Regions from separate parts of the Bradyrhizobium denitrificans genome, predicted to be linked through region 2. Evidence: predicted binding sites of a transcription regulator. Region 2 holds the regulator's gene; each other region holds the start of a gene.
The links. The regulator PhoB, encoded in region 2, activates phosphate uptake and scavenging genes when phosphate is short. The targets are predictions, from matches to a motif close to TGTCATNNANCTGTCAT.
Positions count from the first base shown of each region.

Region 1: a site for PhoB is predicted at 1,984-2,000, ahead of HL671_RS21105 (DUF2794 domain-containing protein). Genes of this name have one in related genera too.
Region 3: a site for PhoB is predicted at 1,883-1,899, ahead of HL671_RS17360 (RNA degradosome polyphosphate kinase). Genes of this name have one in related genera too.

Region 1 is NZ_JABFDP010000018.1:138,106-141,382, reverse strand. It holds gene HL671_RS21115 (Bax inhibitor-1/YccA family protein) at 16-807, shown strand; gene HL671_RS21110 (GNAT family N-acetyltransferase) at 990-1,520, shown strand; gene HL671_RS21105 (DUF2794 domain-containing protein) at 1,607-1,972, opposite strand; gene HL671_RS21100 (DUF1223 domain-containing protein) at 2,402-3,142, opposite strand.
Region 2 is NZ_JABFDP010000027.1:26,939-30,215, reverse strand. It holds gene pstA (phosphate ABC transporter permease PstA) at 1-75, shown strand, start outside; gene pstB (phosphate ABC transporter ATP-binding protein PstB) at 72-893, shown strand; gene phoU (phosphate signaling complex protein PhoU) at 927-1,643, shown strand; gene phoB (phosphate regulon transcriptional regulator PhoB) at 1,660-2,367, shown strand; gene HL671_RS27780 (trypsin-like serine protease) at 2,463-3,277, shown strand, end outside.
Region 3 is NZ_JABFDP010000014.1:185,542-188,818, reverse strand. It holds gene HL671_RS17360 (RNA degradosome polyphosphate kinase) at 1-1,810, opposite strand, end outside; gene HL671_RS17355 (P-loop NTPase family protein) at 1,952-2,638, opposite strand; gene HL671_RS17350 (CDP-alcohol phosphatidyltransferase family protein) at 2,690-3,244, opposite strand.

The sequences.
Region 1 (3,277 bases), on a different contig from region 2:
AACGGGAATTCGACCATGTCGGACCTAGACCGCAACTATGCTTCACCCTTTGGCCGGGTGGCCGGGCGCGCCGATGCCGCGACCGTCGACGCCGGTCTGCGCGCCTACATGCTGCGCATCTACAATTACATGAGCATCGGCTTGGCGATCACCGGTCTGGCGGCGCTCGGCGTCTACATGGCGTCGGTGACCGGCGACCCGGCGGCGGGCGTGTTCAAGTTCGGCAACGCCTACCTGACGCAGTTCGGCTACGCGATGTTCGTGAGCCCGCTGAAGTGGCTGTTCATCCTGGCCCCCTTGGTCATGGTGTTCGCGATCTCGGCCGGCATCAACCGCTTGGCGCCGTCGACCGCGCAGATCCTGTTCTGGGTGTTTTCGGCCCTGATGGGTATCTCGCTGTCGTCGATCTTCCTGGTGTACACCCACACCTCGATCGTGCGGGTGTTCTTCATCACCGCGGCGACGTTCGGTGCGCTCAGCCTGTACGGCTACACCACCAAGCGTGACATGACCGGCATGGGCTCGTTCCTGTTCATGGGCCTGATCGGCATCGTGCTGGCGAGCCTCGTGAACCTGTTCCTGGCGAGCTCGATGCTGCAGTTCATCGTCTCGGTGGTCGGCGTGTTCGTGTTCGCCGGTCTCACGGCCTGGGATACGCAGCGCCTGAAGAACGAGTACATCTATGGCTACGCCTCCGCGGGCGGCGACATCGCCGAGCGTGCAGCGATCACCGGCGCCCTGTCGCTGTACTTGAACTTCATCAACCTGTTCACGCTGCTGCTGCAGCTGCTCGGACAGCGCGACTGAGCCAGCGGACCACAGTCACAGCCTTCGGAAGCCCCGGCCTCACCGCCGGGGCTTTTCGTTGTGCCGGCCCGCTTAGACCTGCTCGCTCGTACCCTGCTCGTTTGCGCCGCGCGCAGACACGCGACGACAGCCATGCCGCAACGGCGGATTGATCGTCCGATCCGCCTTGCTATGGTTTCGCCATGCCTGACATCGACATCCGGCCCACCGGCGAGGCCGATCTTCCCGCCATCACCGCCATCTACGGTCAGGCCGTGCGCGAGGGCACGGCCACCTTCGAGCTCGATGCTCCGGACTTGACCGAGATGACCCGCCGCTTCCGCGCGCTCACGGATGGCGGCTTCCCTTATTTCGTCGCCCTGCTGGACGGAGAGGTGGTCGGCTATGCCTATGCCGGACCGTACCGGCCCCGCCCTGCCTATCGTTTCACGGTGGAGAATTCGATCTATCTGGCTCCTGCGAGCCAGCGCCGGGGCATCGGAAGGCGGCTGATGCAGCGCTTGATCACGGCTTGTGAGGAGCGGGGCTTCCGCCAGATGATCGCGGTGATCGGCGACTCCGCCAATGCCGGATCGGTCGGACTGCATCGCGCCTGCGGCTTCCAGATGATCGGCACCCATCCGAGCGTCGGGCTCAAATTTGGCCGATGGCTCGACACGGTCATGATGCAGCTGCCGCTCGGCGCCGGCGGCAGCAATGTGCCCGCCGCGTAACCACGGCGAGTCCTCTCCGCGATCGCGCCTCTCAAGCCCACCGGCCGGCGCGCAGGGGATCACACGACGCGAGTCGAATCACCGGATCAAACCAGGGCCGGCTTTGGCGCGATCACCAGCAGCACGCGCTCGAGCTCGTGGCCGCGCCGCAGGATCAGGCCGGTCGCCGAGATGACGCTGTACATACCCTGCTTGCGGGCGAGGCGCGGGTCCTTCTCGATACGGTAGATCGGCACCTCGGACGCGCGACGAAATACGGAAAACACCGCCCGGTCGCGCAGGAAGTCGATCGAATAGTCCCGCCATTCGCCATCGGCGACCATGCGGCCGTAGAGATTGAGGATCCGGTTCAGCTCAAGCCGGTCGAACGTCACCCGATTGGGCGCTGCGGCCGCGCTGCGGGCCGCCGCGCGGTTCTCGCTCGGATCGGCATCCTCCGGGGTGAGCTTCATCGGCGTCCTCCTGTCATCTCTGTGACATGATCGCGCCATCCGCCGGAAGCCGCAAGGGGCGGCTTTGAGTGTTGAAGTGCGGCTCCAGCTACGACCAACACGAGTTCCGCGAACACGTCAGCGTCACGGGATCGTTAGCAGAATCATAATCGCGCCGTCTTTCCGCCCAGGGACCGCCCCCGATCTTGGGCATAAGATTCGTGTGCGTTGGCCCGGTCCTTTCGGTTCCGGATTCCTCAGCCCCCAGCCCCCCGGGGTCGTCAGGATCGGGTCTATTCACAAGTGATGGCAAAGGGCCAACGCAAGTTGGTCCTTTTGCTTTTTGGACCGACGCAAGGCTGCGTTGCTGCTGGCTGGATCGCGCGATCAAGCCGGACGCGCCTGAACGCGGCCGGGAACGGCTCCAAGACCAGCGGATTTGGACAGGCGCTAATGCAGCTCGGAATAGGCTGCGCCGAGCATCGGACCCGGCCGGTCACGGCTGCCGTCCTGCACATAGACAACGGCACCGTCGACGCCCTCTTTGGCGATCTTCTCCAGCGGCACGCTCCAGCTGGTCGACGCTCCGGTCCAATCGCCAAGCTTCAACAGATTGCGAACGACGTTGTAGTAGGTCAGCTCGCGCCCGCTGTTCTCGCCACGCCCGACCTGGATCGGGACGGCCCGCGAGATCGAGCAGACCCAGACCTCGCCATGTCTGCGCGGCATGTGCTCATCGGCCGCGGCGATCGAGACGGTCAGCTCCTGGCCCTCGATCGACAGTCTGACCGGCACCGACATGGCGGCACCGCCCTGCGCGGTCTCCTCAATGGCGCCCTCGATCGCCTCGCGATCACTGCCGATGACATGAACCGAGCCGTTGACCACGGCCTGGGGCGTATAGACCTCACGATCGCCGCGAACGCGCGAATAAGCGCGCTGCCGCGCCGTGAAGCGGGAATCCGCCAGGGTGTCCTTCCAACCGAGATAGTCCCAATAGTCGATCGGTAGCGACAATGCGATCACCGACGGATCTCTGGCCAGATCGCCAAGCACCTTGTCGGCCGGCGGACAGGAGGAGCAGCCCTGAGAGGTAAATAGTTCGATGACCGCACGCGGATCGGAGGCGGCTGGCCGGACGAAAGCGATGACCGCACAGACACTGAGCGCCGCGCGCGACCACCACGACATCTGTCCACCCATCATCACTGTCCTGTCCGGAACAACACTGTCCGCCACACCCTGCCGCGTCAATAACTGCGAAGCCGCCCTCGGCGTTGACAACCAAAAATGCAAAGGAGGCGGCCTATGTCATAGGCCGCCTCC
Region 2 (3,277 bases):
CTTCTGATCACCTTGACCGTGCTGGCCCTGAACATCGGTGCGCGCATCCTGGGCGCCGAGAGGAGCTCGAAATGACCGACATGTCCGTATCCGTGAGCAGCCCGACGGCCGCCATTCCCGCCAAGTCGCTGCCGGAGGCGCCGGCCAAGGTGATCGCGCGAAATCTGAACTTCTATTACGGCGATCATCACGCGCTGAAGAACATCAACCTGTCGCTCGGCACCAACCGCGTCACCGCGTTCATCGGTCCGTCCGGCTGCGGCAAGTCGACTTTGCTGCGCATCTTCAACCGGATGTACGATCTCTATCCGGGCCAGCGCGCCACCGGCCAGCTGATGCTGGACAGCACCAACATCCTCGATCCCAAGCTCGACCTGAACCTGCTGCGCGCCCGGGTCGGCATGGTGTTCCAGAAGCCGACGCCGTTCCCGATGACGATCTACGAGAACATCGCCTTCGGCATCCGCCTCTATGAGAAGATCTCGAAGTCCGAGATGGACGACCGGGTCGAGAAGGCGCTGCGCGGCGGCGCGCTGTGGAACGAGGTCAAGGACAAGCTCAACGCCTCCGGCCTGTCGCTGTCCGGCGGCCAGCAGCAGCGCCTGTGCATCGCGCGTACCGTGGCTGTCAGGCCCGAAGTGATCCTGTTCGACGAGCCTTGCTCGGCGCTCGATCCGATTTCGACCGCCAAGGTCGAGGAGCTGATCCAGGAACTCTCGGAGAACTATACGATCGCGATCGTCACGCATAACATGCAGCAGGCGGCGCGTGTCTCCGACAAGACCGCCTTCATGTATCTCGGCGAGTTGATCGAGTTCGACGACACCAGCAAGATCTTCACCTCGCCGAGCGATCGGCGGACCCAGGATTACATCACCGGCCGGTTCGGCTGACGCCGACAGCATCATTGCCTTCAGGAGATCATCATGGCCAGTGAACATACCGCCAAGGCGTTCGACAGCGATCTGCAGGATCTGACCCGGCTCGTGTCGGAGATGGGCGGTCTCGCCGAGCGGCTGATTGTCGACTCCGTCGACGCACTGGTTCGGCGTGACGTCGCGCTCGGCCAGAAGGTCGTCGCCGCCGATGCCGAGGTCGACAAGCTGCAGCGCATCATCGAGGAGCGCGCCGTGCTGACCATCGCGCGCCGGCAGCCGATGGCGGTCGACCTGCGTGAGATCGTCGGCGCGATGCGCGTCGCCACTGATCTTGAGCGCATCGGCGACCTCGCGAAGAACATCGGCAAGCGGGTTGCTGCGCTGGAAAGTGATTTCCATCCGCTCAAGCTGATCCGTGGCCTTGAGCACATGACGGATCTCGTGCAGTCGCAGGTCAAGTCGGTGCTGGATGCCTATGCGGCGCATGACCTGCCGGCTGCGATGGCGGTGTGGAAGGGCGACGAGGAGGTCGATGCCATCTGCACCTCGCTGTTCCGCGAGCTGCTGACCTACATGATGGAAGATCCGCGCAACATCTCGTTCTGCATCCATCTGATGTTCTGCGCCAAGAATATCGAGCGGATGGGCGACCACGCGACCAATATCGCGGAGACGGTGTTCTACATGATCGAGGGCCAGGCGATGGTCGACAAGCGTCCGAAGGGCGACATGACGAGCTTCGCCACCACGGTCCCCGGCAACTGAGAGAGACTCGTTCGATATGACTGCGCGCATCCTGGTGGTGGAAGATGAAGAGGCGCTGACCACGCTCCTGCGCTATAATCTGGAGACCGAGGGCTACGAGGTCGAGACCGTGGGGCGGGGCGACGAGGCCGACACGCGGCTGAAGGAGCGCGTTCCCGATCTCGTGGTGCTCGACTGGATGCTGCCGGGCCTGTCCGGCATCGAACTGTGCCGCCGGTTGCGGACGCGGCCCGAGACCAAGCAGCTGCCGATCATCATGCTGACGGCGCGCGGCGAGGAGAGCGAGCGCGTGCGCGGTCTGGCGACCGGGGCGGACGACTATATCGTCAAGCCGTTCTCGGTCCCTGAGCTGCTGGCGCGGGTGAAGGGTCTGCTGCGGCGGGCGAGCCCGGAGCGGCTGGCGACGGTGCTGTCCTATGGGGACATCGAGCTCGACCGCGAGAAGCGCCGGGTGGCGCGCTCGGGCCGGCCGATCGATCTCGGCCCGACCGAATACCGCCTGCTCGAATTCTTCCTCGAGCATCCGGGCCGCGTGTTCAGCCGTGAGCAGTTGCTCGACAGTGTCTGGGGCCGGGATATCTATATCGACGAGCGCACGGTGGACGTCCATATCGGCCGCCTGCGCAAGCTGCTCAATCCCGGCCGCGAGCAGGATCCGATCCGCACGGTGCGCGGCGCCGGCTATGCGCTCGACGACCGCTTCGCCAAGAGCGAGCAGGCGTAAGCGCGGGGCAGCCGTTTTGCGCGCGGCCATGGGGCTGCCGTCTTGATCCGGTCTGCTGGTCTCCCCATCATGATGACCGGGATGCCGCGGACGCGATGATCAGGACAATTGCTCTCGTCTTAGCCGTGTGGCTCGCCGCCATTGTGCCCGGTTCGGCCGCCGAACTCGAGGAGGCCGTGGCCGCGGCGGCCAATGGCCAGCACGCCATGGCGATGCGGCGGCTGATGCCGCTGGCGGCCAAAGGCGATGCGCGGGCGCAGTTCGATGTCGGCTTCATGCAGGCGTTCGGCTGGGGTGTGCCGCGCAACCCTGCCGAGGCGATGGCCTGGTACCGGAAGGCGGCGGATCAGGGCCTCGCCGTCGCGCAGCATTATCTCGGCGTCGTCTATTACAATGGGGAAGGCGTCGCCCGCGATCATGGCGAAGCCAGCCGATGGTTTTCTCGCGCCGCGGCCCAGGGCTTCGCCCAGTCGCAATATATGCTCGGCCTGATGATGCTCGACGGGCGGGTGGTCGCGCAGGATGTCGTGCAGGGCTATGCCTGGCTGGTCATGGCGGGGCGAAATGGCGTGCGGTCCGCGGGCCGCGAGGTCCAGCGTGTCGCGTTGAGTGAGGCGCAGCGGCGACAGGCGGAGCAGGCCATCGCGGCCTGGCGGCCCAAGCCGGAAGCGGCCGATTCAGGCATTGCCAATCCGCGGCCCGAGCAACTGCTCGGGCTCGACCGGCACATCGGCGAGGTCGTGGATCCCACGGCGTGGCCGGCATCATCGATCGGCGTCGTCACCGTGGCCCAATACAGCACGGGCGGTTCGTGCACGGGCACGCTGGTGGCGCCGCGCCTGGTGCTCACGGCCGCGCATTGCGTCTTCAACGGCGTCGCCCAGGTCAGTCCCGGCAACGTCCACTTCCT
Region 3 (3,277 bases), on a different contig from region 2:
CGATCACCGATTTGACCCGGATGTTCTCGGACAGCCCGGGCAGGCCCGGGCGCAGGCAGCAGATTCCGCGCACGATCAGGTCGATCGAGACGCCGGCCTGCGACGCTTCATAGAGCGCGTCGATGATGTCGGGATCGACCAGCGAGTTCATCTTCATCCAGATCACGGCCGGCTTGCCCTGGCGCGCGAAACTGGTCTCGCCGTGGATGTGCTCGATCATGCGCTTGCGAAGCGTGAGCGGCGACACCGCCATCTTCTCGATGTCGATCGGCTCGGCATAGCCCGTGATATAGTTGAAGACCCGTGTCACGTCGCGGCCGATCACCGGATCGGAGGTGAAGTAGGAGAGGTCGGTGTAGATGCGGGCGGTGACCGGGTGATAGTTGCCGGTCCCGGTATGCACATAGGTCGTCAGGCCGCCGCCCTCGCGGCGCACGACCATCGACAGCTTGGCATGGGTCTTCAGCTGCAGGAAGCCATACACGACCTGCACGCCCGCGCGCTCGAGATCGCGCGCCCAGCGGATATTGGCTTCCTCGTCGAAACGGGCCTTCAGCTCGACCAGCGCCGTCACCGATTTGCCGGCTTCGGCGGCCTCGGCGAGCGCGCGCACGATCGGCGAATTGTTCGAGGTGCGGTACAGCGTCTGCTTGATTGCGACCACGTCGGGGTCGCGGGCCGCCTGCTGCAGGAACTGCACGACGACGTCGAACGACTCGTAGGGGTGATGGACGATCAGGTCCTTCTGCCGGATCGCGGCGAAGATGTCGCCGCCATGGTCGCGGACACGCTCGGGATGGCGCGGCACATAGGGCGCGAATTCAAGGTCCGGCCGGTCGACACGCGTCAGCTGCGACAGCTCGTTCATCGCCAGCACGCCGTCGACGACAAACACTTCGTCGTCGGTGGTCGACAGCGCGTCCTGCACGAAGGCACGCAGCTCCTCCGGCATGTTGGCCTCGATCTCGAGCCGGATCACCGAGCCACGGCGGCGGCGCTTGAGCGCGGTCTCGAATAGCCGCACCAGGTCCTCGGCCTCTTCCTCGATTTCGATCTCGCTGTCGCGGATGATGCGGAAGGCGCCCTGGCCCTTGACGGTGTAGCCGGGAAACAGCCGGCCGATGAACAGGCTCGTGGCCTGTTCAAGCGTGATCAGGCGGATCACGCCATCCTTGCTGCCGGGGAAGCGGATGAAGCGATCGATCTTGCCGGGCATGCGGATCAGCGCATTCATCGGCCTGCCGTCGGAGGTGCGCATCAGCTGCAGCGCGACGGTGAAGCCGAGGCTCGGAATGAACGGGAACGGATGCGCCGGATCGATCGCGAGTGGCGTGAGCAGCGGGAAGATGCTGGCGAGGAAATGGTCCTCGATCCAGGCGCGCTCGCTCTTGGTGACGTCCTGGCCGTCGACCAGCACGATGCCGAGCTCGGCGAGGAACTTGCGCAGGTCGCGCCAGATCGCCTGCTGGTCGATCGCGAGCTGCGACACGCTTTCGTTGATGACCTTGAGCTGCTCCAGCGGCGTCAGGCCGTCCGGGCTGCGCTCGGCGATGCCCTCGCGCACCTGGGCGCGGATACCGGCAACGCGGACCATGAAGAATTCATCAAGGTTGTTGGCGGAAATCGACAGGAACCGCACCCGCTCCAGCGCCGGATGGCGCGGGTTGACCGATTCCTCCAGGACCCGGCGGTTGAAATGCAGCCAGGAGAGTTCTCGATTGATGAAGCGCTCGGGGCTGGATGCGATCTCGGCCGGAGGCGAGGAAACCGGATCTTTTTCTTGAATTTCAATCGCTTGTTCGGTGTCCATTGGAAAATCGTTCCATCGCCGGCAACGGCGTCAAATCAGTCCTGCGTAGCGGCGGACCGTAGACTAAACTAAATGACCAGGGGATGACGTTCCCGGCACCATTGAGGTTCCCCGGCGCCTCTCCGTCAAGATGGCCGGCGGTCACATGCCTTCGGAGGGCCGGAGCAGTTCGGCCGCGAGCGCCCGGGTGACGGGGCGTCCAAGCCGCAACGATTCATTGTCCAGCAGGGCGACCGTATGACGGGCGGCGGCATAGGATCGCTCGATCCGGGTGGCGAGATAGCTCACCACGGCTTCGTCGATGGTCAACTGCCGGTCCGCGGCCAGCTTGACGATCAGGGCCCGAAACAGCTGGTCGTCGGGTGGCAGCAGTGTCACCACTGGACAGGCGCGCAGGCGCGACCGGAGGTCGCTGAGCGCGACCGGCATGGTCGCGGGGGCCTCGCGCGCCGTGATCAGGATGTAGGCCTCGTCCTGCCGTGCCAGATTTAGCAGGTGGAACAGCGCACGCTCGTCGAAAGCGGTGGGGCTGAGGTCCTCCAGCACCAGCGCGCCGGTGGCCAGCGCGCGGGGGACGGCGGCGATGTCGAGAGCCTGGGCTGAGAGCGAGCGGGCTCCGGACTGCTCGGCCCAGATCGCGGCGAGATGGCTCTTGCCGGACCCGTCCGGTCCGACCAGGAACATGGTGCGCGCCGGCCATTCCGGCCAGGCATCGACCAGCGCCAGTCCTGCCGCGTTGCCGGCGCCTTCGAGGAAGTTGTCCCGCGTCAGACTTTCCGCGTGCGGCAGCGCGAAGGCCAATTGACGGGGGGGAAGATGGCCGACCAAGTTTGACGTGCTCCGTATCGTGCGCAGGGGCCTTGCGGGAGGCCAAGCCACTCATCGCACTTCGATGGTGCTCATGTGGCGCACCCATTCGACCAGGTAAAGCCCGACGGATACGAGGGTAAAGATCGTGACCAGGGTCATCAGCAGAATATCGTAGGGCTTCGGCTCGAAGCCGAAGCTGAGCGAGGCCAGCACCAGCGCGGCAAAGGCGACCTGCGCCGCTGTGTTCAGCTTCGACACCATCAGCGGCCGCATTGCGACCGGGCGGTCGAACAGCCAGGACACAATCACCGCGGCGACGATCATGATGTCGCGCGAGACCACCAGGATCACGATCCAGCGCGGGATCGCGCCCCAGATGCCGAGCGTCACGAAAATCGAGACCAGAAGCGCCTTGTCGGCAAGCGGATCGAGGAGGGCGCCGAGTTCGGATCGCAGGTTGAACCGCCGGGCGAGAAAGCCGTCGACCGCATCGCTCACACCGGCGACGACGAAGACCAGGAACGCGATTTCGGTCTCGCCGGCGGCGATCGCCCAGACGACGATCGGAACCAGCAGGATTCGGCCGAGCGTAATCAGATTGGGGATACTGTGAGGGATGGTCACGCAGCAGGTCCCGACGATAACTCGATCAACATT